DNA from 3 places in the Shewanella sp. ZOR0012 genome. Region 2 is predicted to be linked to each of the others. Evidence: predicted binding sites of a transcription regulator. Region 2 holds the regulator's gene; each other region holds the start of a gene.
The links. Region 2 encodes LexA, which represses DNA repair genes until DNA is damaged. Its sites were predicted from a motif close to TACTGTATNNNNATACAGTA; they were not measured.
Positions count from the first base shown of each region.

Region 1: umuD (translesion error-prone DNA polymerase V autoproteolytic subunit) is a predicted target of LexA. The motif match lies at 2,521-2,540, and genes of this name have one in related genera.
Region 3: L976_RS02800 (YebG family protein) is a predicted target of LexA. The motif match lies at 2,085-2,104, and genes of this name have one in related genera.

Region 1 is NZ_JTLE01000094.1:3,401,577-3,406,325, forward strand. Features, by position in the region: gene L976_RS16520 (TonB-dependent receptor plug domain-containing protein) at 1-370, opposite strand, end outside; gene umuC (translesion error-prone DNA polymerase V subunit UmuC) at 825-2,099, opposite strand; gene umuD (translesion error-prone DNA polymerase V autoproteolytic subunit) at 2,096-2,503, opposite strand; gene L976_RS16540 (hypothetical protein) at 2,605-3,747, opposite strand; gene L976_RS16545 (glucan 1,4-alpha-glucosidase) at 3,994-4,749, opposite strand, start outside.
Region 2 is NZ_JTLE01000094.1:2,993,671-2,998,419, reverse strand. Features, by position in the region: gene plsB (glycerol-3-phosphate 1-O-acyltransferase PlsB) at 1-1,253, opposite strand, end outside; gene lexA (transcriptional repressor LexA) at 1,539-2,159, shown strand; gene L976_RS14830 (cell division inhibitor SulA) at 2,156-2,668, shown strand; gene coxB (cytochrome c oxidase subunit II) at 3,074-4,615, shown strand; gene ctaD (cytochrome c oxidase subunit I) at 4,625-4,749, shown strand, end outside.
Region 3 is NZ_JTLE01000094.1:204,866-209,614, reverse strand. Features, by position in the region: gene prc (carboxy terminal-processing peptidase) at 1-353, opposite strand, end outside; gene proQ (RNA chaperone ProQ) at 382-1,023, opposite strand; gene L976_RS02805 (GAF domain-containing protein) at 1,301-1,759, opposite strand; gene L976_RS02800 (YebG family protein) at 1,774-2,073, opposite strand; gene L976_RS02795 (paraquat-inducible protein A) at 2,279-2,914, shown strand; gene L976_RS02790 (paraquat-inducible protein A) at 2,916-3,533, shown strand; gene L976_RS02785 (PqiB family protein) at 3,520-4,749, shown strand, end outside.

The DNA.
Region 1 (4,749 bases), 410 kb from region 2:
TACCATTGATGAGGGTGAGAACGCGTCCAGCGCCAACACCACGAAGATTTACAGCAGATGCAGCTGGGGTGAAACCATGAACTTCTTGCTGAGTCATGGAGCCGCCAGAGTTTTGCGATAGGTTACCTAAAACATCTTGGACTGAGTTAAACCCGCCTTTTTCAATGTCGGCTGCACTGACAACCACTACAGGTGAAGCATTCTCAAGATCGGTACGCTTAATACGTGAACCAGTTACTTCGATACGCTCAACTTTATCCTCGGCAACCGCGGTTTCATCAGCTGCGAAAACCAATGGTGATAAAGATGTTGATACTAAAGCAAGTAAACTAAAACGAACCGCACGTGCAACGGTTGTTTGCGTAATCATATTTTCATTCCCTTAACAATGCCGTGATGATCAGGAAGGGTTTCATCAAGGCTTATATTTTATGTGCAACTGCCCTCCATAGTCGGAAAACTATCATTAACAACTTTAATATCAACAGCTTAATTGTTTGTTTTGTGTTAATCGTGTGTTACTAATGTAAACTTGCGGAAGCTAATTAAGGTTGGCTTGAAGTAATAAGATGCGGTGCTGCATGTGAAAAAGGCTAGATTGTATCGCAATGTAACGTAACATCATCTTTACAATGTCAATCTTTAGGCTGAATTTTTTGTTTAGGTCAGTTTTGAATAATGTGATCGCTATCAATTTAAGATTAAAGGTGTTAATAGCATGAATCTTATTAGCTGTTGAAATATAGACCATTATTGACTGTGTTTTAGCGGATTTAACAAATGGAACAGCTCTAGCATATTATTTCGTTATTCATGCTTATGGCTTATTTTATTATCGGAATATGTCTCCATTGGGTAGTGTAGCGGGGAGAGAGTTGACCACGCTTCATTCTCCAATCGGCATTCAGTCCTTGTCCTGCAAATTGAATATTTCCTTTACCACTGTGATTGATACCATCAAGCAGTTTCATCAATTCTTTACTTTTAGGTTGTGGTTTGGCCTCGTCAAACAAGCCTAATTGAAACACGCCTGGTGCATAAAAATCTCCTAGCATGACGCCAGCTTTAGCATAGGCGGGACCTGCACGCCAAAGCCGATGCAATAGTCGCTGCGCTAATTCGATAAAATCACGGGTATCGTCACTGGGATACACAAGATGACCAGTGAGTACTTGGCTATATTGGGGCTGATGTTGCGTAAAATAACTGCTGCGAATAAACACCGATAAGGTGCGGGCAAACTGCCCCTCCGCTCGCAATTTCTCGCAGGCCCTAAAGGTATAGTCACTGATAGCCTGCTGCATCGCCTCAAAGGTGGTAATACGTGCGCCAAAGGAGCGCGAGCTGATGATTTGCTGCTTTGTCGCTACCACCTGCTGAATATCATCACAGGCAATACCGTTAAGCTCGTACACCGTTCGCTCAACCATGACGGAAAAATTGTCTCGGATAAGTTTAGGATGGGCATCTGCAAGCTGTAGAGCGGTATGGATGCCCATCTGTTTTAAACGTTGCGCAATTTTTCGGCCAATGCCCCAAACTTCATCAATGGGAGTGAGCGCCATTAACCGGCGTTGGCGTTCTTTATCGCGTAAATCGACAACGCCTTGGGTGGCGGGATACTGTTTTGCGGCATAGTTAGCTAGCTTGGCTAAGGTTTTGCTCGGCCCAATTCCTACGCAGACACTGATCCCTATCCATTGCTGGATCCGTTGACGAATATCCATGGCTAACTGGTTAATATCTTGACATTTATCGAGCCGAGACAAATCCAAAAAAGCCTCATCGATTGAGTAGACTTCAACCCTAGGCACCATCTGCTCAAGTGTGGTCATGACGCGATTTGAAATATCAGCGTAAAGGGCATAGTTGGACGAAAATACCGCCACATTATGGGCGCGGATCATCTCCATCACTTGATAAACCGGCACGGCCATTTTTATGCCTAATTGCTTTGCTTCCGATGAACGCGCGACAACACAACCATCGTTATTTGACAGCACAACGATAGGTTTGCCCTGTAGATCGGGCCGAAACATACGCTCACAGGACGCATAAAAATTATTACAGTCTACGAGGGCGAATAAGTTGGCGGTCATTTGAGTTTTTTCACCACACAAGTCACGACACCGAACAGGTCTAACTCTGACTCGTGGCTGAGTGGAATTGCACTGTAGGCCGGGTTACATGGCAATAATTGCACCACAGGACGTAATTGCAATTGCTTTACCGTAAATTCCCCATTGATGGCCGCCACTACAATATCCCCATGGGTGGCTTGTAAGGCTCGGTCAACCACTAATATATCACCAGAGGAAATTCCGGCATCGACCATCGAATCGCCTTGAACTTTGACAAAAAAGGTTGCGGTGGGATGTTTGATACAAAGCTCATTTAGATCAAGCGATTGCTCAATATAATCATTGGCGGGAGAAGGAAACCCCGCCGCCACAGATGTGCTAAAGAAAGGATATTGGATTTTCGATTGTTCAGGAGTAACCATGATCATATGCATCTATATGCTGTACATATACACAGTATAAGCTAACTTTAGCACATGTCGAAGGCGTTTATGTCATGTATTTGCTTAAGTAAACAATCACCCTATTGGAGTCTCGTGATCAAGCGTGCTCTTTGTGGCTCGAGCTCATCAAAATCTTGTTGGTAACGGTCTAATGATGTAATGCCAGAGCAGAGTACAAATTTACCAAGTGGGTTATATATAAATTGGCTCATGTCAGCGATTGACCAAGGAGCAGGGCAAGTCTGCGGAGGAGTCGTGCCATTTAAAATTTCCGCGTAACGATTCGCTGTGTCTTGATCTTTCATTAACGGTGTCAGCAACCATTGCGTCACGTTTGTGGTGATATCTTCATCATCAATTGTCTGCAATGCTTTGGCCATGGCTGTAAAGTAATACCATTCACCCATTTTTATTTTTTCAAATGTAGTCACCTCAGCAGGGAACGGCGTTTGCCAGCTAGTGGGGATGACGTTGCTTAATTGAGAGGGATGCAGTTGGCCTAGTATCAATTCGCCAAATTTCATATTTGTTGTGATGCCGTTTTGACTAACGGTTTTTATCAGTAGCACATGGGTGTTAGCTGCTACGCGTTGCCAAAACAACATATCTTGATTAATCACATCGGTAACTTGCTGCGCAGACATGGTTTGAGCGTGAGCCAGTAAATCGATGAAGTAGAGTTTTTGTGCCGTGAGCAGATGTGAAAGTGACGGAGAAGACAAAAAGACATTAAATTGGCTGCCTTCTTGCCAGGTATCTAACTGAATTAATGTTTTATATCGCGTGATTAATTCGGCGTTTGTTGCGATGAGTTCGTCAAAAGACGTTTGTTCTGTCAGTACCGGGAGACAACTGGACAGAAAATCATCACGGTTAAGGCATTCGTTGAAAGGGGTTTGCGGTTTGTCTATAGGAGTTGTGTTTAGCGTTGGGGAGCGTTCCAAAATGCCAAGCTGTTGTATGCTTTTAAGTCGAGAAATCCCAGCATCCATCGGCGAGGCGCCACTATTCACATCAAAGCCCAGCGCATAGAGATAGGCATTCTGAGCTTGGTTGTCGGCTAACGCCTTATCACTCTTTTGAATTTCGTCGAGGTAGGCTTTGGCTTGCTCTGAAGCTGGGCTATCTTTTATGTTGATGGCGGCAAGGATCAGATAAAGACTCACTGGCACCAAGAATAACGTGAGCAAAATCCATTTGATTACGGTTTTTAAAGGCTTCATCAAAACTCCATTTATCGATAAATTAACAAAAGCACAAATAGCTTAACATCTTGACTGACTTATGTAAGTCAATTTTTTATTGAAGTAACGGCAATAAAAATAAGTATTCACATAAAAACAGAGAATGCTTTTACTGTGCGCAGAATGGATGATGTGGGGCGAATTAAAGGAGTATGCTGTTTTTCATCATAAAGCCCGCACAACTCACCTTTGCGGGCTTTATTGACTCGTATCAGTATTTAAACACTATTTCAACGCCTCAGGGACGATAGGGTAGTTATCCCAGACTCGACCATCGCTCATTGAACGTACAAGCTTAATATATTCAGCGTGGGTCCAGGCGAGCGGGGTGGCGGAGTTAGTGCCTTGGCCGAGTTGATATTGGTAACGAGTGGCGTTACCCACACCGTCCCATGCTTGTTCGGGGAGCATTAGACCCGCGTTGGCGAAGGTTTCCATCCCTTGCACATAGGTATTGATAAGTTGCTGCTTGGTTTGCTGTGCGTGAGCACCGCTTAGCTCTCCCTTGGCGCTGGCAAGGGCCAATTCAAAATGGCCACGCTCGCCAGTAAAGAAGGGCCAGACGCGGCCGCGTTGGTTGTCGCTATTACTGCCCGATTCGGCGTAGTTTGCGCCAGTGAGGGTATCTTCACCGTAGCCATCGTTACCGTAACGTCTAAAGCCTGGAACGCTGCTGCCATCCTTTGCCGTAAAGTTGTATTTGAGGCGTAAATTGTCCTCAAGCTCGGTATTATCCACCAGCGCTAGGCTTTGATTAATCAGCTTATCGGTGGAGCCACGCACGCCATAGCGCACCAGTTCTAAAAAGCCGCCATCGAGGATCTGACGTTGATCTAATCCCGCACGGCCATTATTGGCGGCGAGTTGCTCGGCGGTGTTTGGCTCACCGTTGGGGCTTAATCGCAGATAATACGGTGCCTTAATGCCTTGGCTATCGGTGAGCAAACCTTGGGTCGTCACTAAGTGTTTTTCAAGTTGTTG
Region 2 (4,749 bases):
CGTTCGATACCACGCAACACACTGTTGATCGTCATAGCGATCATGCCCGTTTTCGGCGCCAATAGACGACCGGTACGAGAACGGCCACCTTCAGAGAAATACTCAACCGAATATCCCTTAGCAAACAGCTGATCGAGGTATTCACGGAACACGGCCGTATAGAGTTTGTTGCCGTTAAAACTACGGCGAATAAAGAAAGCCCCGCCACGGCGGAACAGCGGCCCCGCAGGCCAGAAGTTTAGGTTGATACCCGCAGCAATATGCGGTGGCACCATACCTTGGTAATACAGAATGTAAGATAACAGCAGGTAATCCATATGGCTGCGATGGCAGGGCACATACACAATCTCATGACCATCGTGGTGTAACTGCCGAATATGCTCAGCACCTTTGATGTTAATACCGCTGTAGAGCTTGTTCCATAACCACGTTAAAAAGCGCTCAGCAATACGTACGAGACTATCGGAATAATTTGCTGCAATTTCATCAAGATATTCAATTGCCGTTTCACGCGCTTGGGTTTCAGAAATCTTCTTGCTCGCGGCTTCTTCCTGAATCGCCTTACGTAAGGATTCAGATTTCAGCAAGGAATGGAATAACGCCTGACGATTAGGCAACACAGGCCCCGTCATCACCTTACGTTGGCGACGGAAATGCACTCTCGCTACTCGAGCCAATTTATGGGCAATGCCCATATCGGTACCATGTTCGTCGGCCATGTAACGCAGCGATACCGCATTAGAAAATTGCACAAAGTTATGACGACCTAAGAATAAGATCATCAAACACTTGCGTAACCAAGTAGGGTTCTCGCGCTCAAGCACTGCCGCCTTCATGGTGTCGTCTTCTTTACCCGGAGTACGACCCCAATACAGACTCACAGGCACCAGCTGGATATCTAACTCTGGCTTTTCCTTATGGACGGCCAACAAACGCATAAAACATTCGAGGAATGGCTCATTACTGGCGCGTTCACCAAATAAAGGCTTACGACCTTCAAGGCATACCACCCGTGGCGCCACAACGCCATTCACCACCAGCGGCTCGTAAGGGCTTGGCAAACCAAGTTTCGTGGTGATCTCGCTTAACGCAGCAATATCACTCAGGGATTCTGTTTTCATTACATAAGCAAGCGGTCTGGAGGCATCCAGATTCAGATCGGCAAAGGGATCCTGTGGCACAACAATAGTGTGCACTAAGTGCTTTTGGATCCAACGTAATGATTTCAACCAAAGAGAGTCTTGTTTAGGCATTATTCTTATGCAATGTAAGTACGTTCATTAGCCCCATAGAATACCAGATTCTAGAGAATATACCCAAACAACCTAAAGATGCAGGATTCAGCGGCTGATTTTAATGACTTAGTAACGCACTTTAGGCGACACCATTTATTGATACCGTGCAAATGGCATTCACCCCATAGATGACGATTACGGTTATTTGCAGATCTAGCTGACCAAGTTAAAAGTGGTTAATACTTGCACTACCAATAATACTGTATATACTAACAGTAACTGTATAGAAAAACAGGAAAGACCATGAGACCGTTGACGCCACGCCAAGCCGAAATTTTAGAGCTGATTAAACGTAATATTGCCGAGACTGGCATGCCACCCACTCGGGCCGAAATTGCCACCCGTTTGGGTTTTAAAAGTGCAAATGCCGCAGAAGAACACCTTAAGGCATTGGCGAAAAAAGGCTGCATCGAGATCATGCCTGGTACTTCCCGCGGGATCCGTCTCCCTGTAGAGGAAGAAGATAACCGCGAAACAGGCTTGCCACTGATTGGCCAAGTGGCAGCGGGTGAACCTATTCTCGCCCAAGAGCATGTCGAACAGTATTACCAAGTCGACCCCAGCATGTTCCACCCTGCTGCCGATTTCCTGCTGCGCGTAAAAGGCGACAGTATGAAGAATATCGGCATCCTTGAGGGTGACCTGCTTGCCGTTCATAAAGTACAACAAGCGCGCAATGGACAAGTTGTTGTTGCTCGCGTTGATGATGATGTAACCGTAAAACGCTTTGAAAAAAAAGGTAATTTAGTCTACCTACATGCCGAGAATGAAGACTATTCACCGATTAAAGTCGATTTGAGTTTCCAAAGTCTAACAATTGAAGGGCTCGCCGTAGGGGTGATCCGCAATGGAGATTGGCTATGAACAAACTATTAGGTAATGCCCCGCGTCACCCCGGTTTATGGCTCGATACGGTTCGAGATACAGAGACCGACTGGCAGCATACATCAATAGTCACTATGCCAACTCAGAGCCAAGGGCGCCAAGAGCTGACACAGCTGAGCAAACAACTTGCCCAACTGAGCCAACAGGGAAGATGGATAGTGCTCATCAACCCACCTAGTATTGGCTACAAGCAGCTATTAGCAAACGCAGGTGTGCGTATGGATCGCGTACTATTGGTTCACGCAAAAGATGAGGTCGAAACCCTTTGGGCGATGGAAAAAGCCTTAACCAGTGGCACATCTAGCGCAGTGATTACTTGGATTAACGCCCTAGATACTCGCGATAATCGTCGCCTACAAATTGTAGCAAAGAGCGCACGTGCAATGGGTATCGTGCTTGAAGGTTCAACGAATGACCAACCTTCTAGCACCAATCTCACACAATCGGCTAAATTTACTCAACCCGCATTTTTCAGCTCTGTTCATTAAAAATTTTTCACACCGTATTTAGCCTTGAAAGCCGCCTCACCTGTGAATGTGAGGCTTTTTTTTGGCAATTTTTCAGACAATTAGAAAAAGAAGTGATCTTGATCAATTTTTAAACAGCAAGTATGTTTGATTTAGGCGCACATGATATATCGCCTGTTTAGGCAGAAATATCGCGTTATTTTCGAATATCGCTCGCCCACAAAAATTGAGAATAATGGGTTTATTCAGCAGTATGTGCCAGTGTGGCTAATACCAGCAGTAACAATACTTGATCAAAAGTAAGCCGCCAACGCACGTTGAAGTCAGAAACACTTTTTTGGGAACTGAAGAGTTTGCATAGAGTTGAGACTTACTGTGTTGCTCTTCTTTGTAGTTGCTATTTGCAATTAGCAGAGGAGAAGTCTTGTGAAGCAATGGTTGTATTGTTTACTCGTGGTGCTATTCGCCCCACCGTTGGCCGCAGCAGACATGCGGTTCAATATGACGCCTGGCGTAACAGAAATCAGTGGCAAGGTATACCACCTGCACATGACGATTCTGTATATCTGCTGCGCGATAGGCTTAGTGGTTTTTGGCGTTATGATTTATGCCATGATCAACCACAGAAAATCCAAGGGCGCGGTCGCGTCACACTTCCATGAGAGTACAAAAGTTGAGATCGCTTGGACGATAATTCCCTTTATCATTCTGATCTTAATGGCGATTCCGGCAACTAAAACTCTGATTGCCATGGAAGACCCCAGCAATGCCGATCTCACGGTAAAAGTCACAGGATCGCAATGGAAGTGGCATTACAGCTATTTCGATCAAGATATTGAGTTTTACAGTATTCTCGCCACACCAAGACCTCAAATCGAAGGTAGTGAGGCCAAGGGAGAGCACTACTTACTCGAGGTCGATAAGCCCCTTGTCCTGCCTGTAAATAGAAAAATCCGCTTTCTGATGACTTCTGAAGATGTTATCCATTCATGGTGGGTACCAGATTTTGCAGTGAAAAAAGATGCTAACCCAGGGTTTATCAACGAGGCGTGGACCCGTATCGATAAACCCGGCATTTACCGTGGTCAATGTGCCGAACTTTGCGGCAAAGATCATGGATTTATGCCGATAGTGGTTCAGGCACTGCCCGAAGCCGAGTTCGATGCTTGGGTTGCAGAACAAAAACAAGCTGCCAATGCCGCAGCGCAAGCCGCACAAGCCGCCTTATCACAAACACTGAGTAAAGAAGAGCTGATGACTCAAGGTGAGCAAGTTTACCTTGGTCACTGCGCAGCCTGCCATCAACCTAATGGCGAAGGTCTCAAAGGCGTATTCCCACATCTCAAAGGCAGCCCCATCGCTACTGGGCCACTGAGCGGTCATCTTGAAATCGTGCTCAATGGTAAAACGGGTACGGCCATGCAAGCCTTCAGTAAACAATTAACGCCCCAAGAAATTGCCGCAGTGATTACCTATGAGCGTAATGCGTGGGGCAATAACACTGGGGATGCGGTGCAAGCCAAAGACGTTGATGCCCATAAATCCGGTGGCACCAATAGCGAACCAGTAACAACGACTCCGCCCCCCTCAACCACCGATGCGCCCAAAGCGGCGACAGAGCCCATCGCCAGTGTCGACCCCGCGAGTCTTCCCACGCTTAGCCATGATGAACTGATGGCCGAAGGAGAAAAGACCTATGCCACAGTTTGCGCCGCCTGCCACCAGCTAACGGGTGCAGGTATGCCTCCCGCCTTCCCCGCCCTTGCTGGTAGCGTTATTGCAACAGGCCCAGTCGCCAATCACATCGATATAGTGATGCACGGTAAACCGGGCACGGCGATGCAGGCATTTGGCAACCAACTCACACCACAACAACTTGCTGCCATCATTACCTATGAGCGCAATGCGTGGGGCAACAATACCGGCGATACAGTGCAACCCGCTGATATTGCACGCCATGGACAGTAGGGGATTAAGATGAGCACACTGACTCAAGATCAAATTGCCGCCCATGATGAACACCATCACGGTGCATCTAAAGGCATCATGCGCTGGTTACTCACCACTAACCACAAGGACATTGGCACCCTGTACCTATGGTT
Region 3 (4,749 bases), 2.8 Mb from region 2:
ACCAAATCAAACATTTTGTAGGCGGGGTCGAGTTCACCTGAACTCAGCATATCGTCAAACTGATTGATATAAGGCTTAAAACTGTCGACATCGGCTTGGGTCAGCACATTGCGACGGTAATCAAGTTGCTGTAAATAGCGGTCAAAAATCTGCGCAGAAAACGCGTCATCGAGCGCAAATCGATGGTAATGCGAACGAGTGTATAAATCTGTCACTCGTTTACTGGCCACTTTATGCTGCGCTTCCTGCTTGAGAGTGGGTAACTCGCTGATTTGAATCGTAGGAGGCACAGCCCAAGCCGAGAATCCGACAAAAACAGTGGCGATGGATGTAGCCAAAATGAGTTTTCGCATCAACAAGTTACTCCGTTAGATTAAATGATTACAGCAGAATATGTTCTGCTTTCACTTTTATCGTTAAGCCGCTATCAAGCTGAACATGAATGTCTTCTTTGTTAATGTCAGTGATCACGCCGGCTACTGGCGTCATACCTAACTTAACATTGACACGCTGTTTCTTAGCTAAATCGGTCAATTGCGCTTGGACTAAGTTAACAGCAGGTTCAGCCTTAGGAGCCACTTTGGCAGGACGCTCAGTCTTGCGGGCAGGAACAGCTACTTTCTTAGGGGCTTTTTTCGCTGGAGCTTTGCCAGCCGGAGCCACTTTGGTAGCTTGAGCAGCACGCTTAGCCTTGGCTTTTTCTTGGCTTTCTTTCAACATGGCTTGAGCATGATCGATATGTTCTTGCTCTAGCTCGCCACAAGGCTGACCATCAAGATCCACACGCTGGGCACCAGCTTTTACCGATTTGAGGTAACGCCAACTGCTAGTGTAGCGTCTTAACGCCACGCGCAATTGAGTTTTACTGACTTTAGAATCATCAGCCAACCTTTCAGCCAAATCTTGAAACAATCCGATTTTTAATGGCTTAGTTTCACCTTCAGCAATAAAGCACAAAGGAAATGTTTCATACAAATACGCCAAAATTGCGTTGGTGTCGGTCAACTTATCTGTTGATTCCATCATTACTTCCACAGTTAAAAAGGGACATCGAATTCGAGGTGATATAAATCAGCTTCTTACGTGTCGTTTATCTTGGTTAAGCTCACAATTGAGCCAAAGTACAAATTAACATTCTCGCCGAGTTAACTAAAGTTAAAAAATATCAGTTAACCATTTTTTACGGCTAAACCTCTCAGGTTTATTCGGGCCATGCCCAAACAAGCCTTATCAGGGCATGCGCTATTATAAGGCGCACGCCACCGATTGCGACTATGAATTATGCGTTATTGTACGCAAATTAAGCAAATAGGCAGTTTTCGAAGCTTTTTACCAATAATTCCAAGCCCTTTTGGTCTTCTTCGTCAAAGCGGTCAAAAATAGGGCTATCAATATCCAGTACAGCAATCACCTGACCATTAGCGCGAACAGGGATAACAATTTCGGAATTACTGGCCGCATCGCAGGCGATATGTCCATCGAATTGATGCACATCGGCAACCCGTTGAGTTTGATTAGCCAGTGCTGCAGTGCCACACACGCCTTTACCCATCGGAATGCGGGTACAAGCCACTTTACCTTGGAATGGGCCTAATACTAACTGTTCGCCGCGCATAACGTAAAAACCTACCCAGTTTAGTTCGGTTAGGTTGTCATTAAGCAGGGCTGAAAAGTTAGCCATGGCAGCCACTAAATCATCTTCGCCTTCGAGTAACGCTAACGCTTGACGGTTCAGTGATTCATAAAATTGCGGTTTCATATGCTTCCTAAAAATTATTCAGCAGCATCGTCCTTCTTAGACGCTTTTTTGGCTGTGTTTGGTTTTGTTGGCGTACTATTAACTTGAACCACGCCTTTAAGCAAGTTTGTTAGCTCATCTTTATTGTTAGCAAAATAGAATGCGAGCTGTTCGGTTAGACTTTCATCAATCCCAAGTTCCGCTTTCTGAATAAATGGAATGAGGTTATCAGCGATGTCGAGCATCTTATCGTAGGCATCAGCCTCCTTTTTCGATGTGAATGTCATCTTTTCTACCCCTTCTCTTACCACGACAAACTGTGTAATAACTGCCATGACCGCCCTCGCACTGTTTTTATATACAGTAACCAGAATGACATAAAGTGAACTAGTGATGCAAGTGTTCTGATTATTCTGATATTATGACTGCGCTTTATGTTGTGGAGATGGGTCAATCAATTTGATATCTCACCTTATAATTTGTTGTTTTCGGATTATTTGCTCAATCTCAGTGGCTTTGGGGCTAATATAATATTTTTATATGCATGACAATACAGCAGAAAACTCTGTAATCCTCTGTCGTTCCTGCGACTTGGCCATTCGGAAACGTGCCCTCCCAACAGGGGTCAGAGCGTTGTGTCCGCGTTGCAACACCGCACTTTATGACACTCCATACTGTTCAGTAAATGGCATGTTGGCACTGTGCATTACCGCGTTGGTGTTCTATTTTCCTGCTAACTTTTTTCCTGTGCTAGAAATCCATTTTCTGGGCAGTATTCGCACAACAACGGTATTTCAAGGCGCTTTTGCCGTCTTCGAACAAGGTTATTGGGTAGTGGGATTAGCCGTCCTTGCTGCCGCAGTGGTTGGCCCTGGTTTATTGATCCTATCGATTCTTGCGCAAATTTTGATTATAAAATGGGGGCTTGCAAGCCCATTTTGGCGCCATAGTCTCAAACAATTACTCACATTTCAGGGGTTCCTTTCGCAGCTGACAATGCTTGAGATTTATGTGATTAGCTTCCTCGTCTCATCATTTCAATTATCTGATTTTTCGGATATTTATTTTGGAATGGGTACCTTTTGCTTCACCATGCTTTTTTTAGTCACCCTGTTTTTACAGCGTGAATACGATATTGAGCATATGTGGGGTCTTCTTATGCAGGAACATCACTGATATGAAGCAGCAAGGAAAGGATTTAGGCCTGTGTTTGTGCCGCGTTTGTAGGCAACTCAATAGCAGTGAGGATAGCCACTGTAGTCGTTGTGAGTCAGAATTACAGGTCCGCGATTACAACAGCTTACAAAAAAGTTGGGCGCTGCTTATTACTGCCGCCATTTTATTGGTTCCAGCCAACCTCTATCCCATTACGGTGCTCACCAATCAGGGAAAGGTACGTCACGATACGATCTTTTCCGGAATTGTTCATTTAGTCCAATCGGATATGTTACCCATCGCCATTATTGTGTTTATTGCCAGTATTTTAGTGCCTTGGGTAAAGATTATCGGCTTAGCCACTTATCTGTGTGCTATCAGTTTCAACCTGCCAATTTCAAAGCAAAAACTTATGGTGGGATTTCATGTTATTGAGTGGATTGGCCGCTGGTCGATGCTCGATTTATTTGTGATCTCGCTGACCGTTGCCCTGGTGAATATGGGGCAATTACTCGATGCAAAGCCTGCACCCGCGGCCACGGCATTTGCATTGGTGATTTTACTGACGCAACTTGCCGCAAAAGTTTTAGACACTCGTTTACTCTGGGATCGACTGGAACCTCAAGATGACACAAATTGAATCGCCAAAAGTTGTGAAGAAAAAGCTCTTTTCGCCGATTTGGCTGCTCCCGATTGTGGCGCTCGCGCTTGGCGCATGGCTGGGTATTAAGAGCATCAAAGAATCGGGCATTGAAATTCAAATCCACTTCCCCAGTGCTACGGGGATCGACGTGGGCAAAACCTTAGTCAAATACCAAGGCTTAACCGTTGGTAAGGTAAAAGATATCGGTATTGATGATGATCTTAAAGGCGTTAACGTGAAGGTGATGATGGACTATCGCGCTAAGCCTTTCTTAAATAAAGAAACCCTCTTCTGGTTAGTTACCCCAAAGGCCAGCATCACAGGCGTTGAAGGTCTGGATGCGCTGTTTTCAGGCAACTATATTGCAATCCAACCAGGCAAAGGCAATGCCGCTACCTTGTTTGAGGCAGAACGCCAACCGCCACCAATGCAAATTGGCTCCGAAGGGGTAATGATTGAACTGACGGCCGATAAACTCGGCTCATTAGATGTGGGCTCGCCAGTGTTCTTCCGTCAAATACCTGTGGGCAGCGTGGTCAGCTATCGTTTAGACGGCAACGCTAGAGTGATTATCAGCGCCTTTATCCAAGAGCAATATGCACGTTTAGTGAAGAAAAACTCTCACTTTTGGAATGTGTCAGGCGTGAAAGTCGATGCTAGTTTAGCGGGTATTAAAGTCAACACTGAGAGCCTTGCTTCTATCCTTGCGGGTGGTGTGAGTTTCAGTTCCGATGAAAAAGCGCCTGCGGCACAAAATGGCGACAGTTTTTCCCTCTATGATTCCGAAACCAGCGCTCTTGGCGGGATTGAAGTCAGTCTGACCATGAGTGATGGCAATGCTATTGATAAAGGCACTCGCATTGTATATCGCGGCATCACCATTGGTGCAGTTCAAAGCAAGCAACTCACCGCTGCAGGTGTGACTGCGGTGGCAAAATTTGAGCCTGAATACGCCAACCTATTAACTCGGGACGGCCAGTTTTGGCTTGAAGGCGCCGATATTTCGCTCTCTGGGATCAAAAACCCCGAGCGTTTACTCACAGGAAGCGTGATTAACTTTTTACCCGGCACCCATGCTAATTCGGCACTACCAAGTAGTTTTGCCTTGCAATCCTCAGCTCCTGATGTGCTACAAGCGAAAAAACTTAAGGCAACAATAACCTCGGCCGAAAACATGGGCTTAACCGCTGGCGCCGAAGTGCGTTACAAGCAA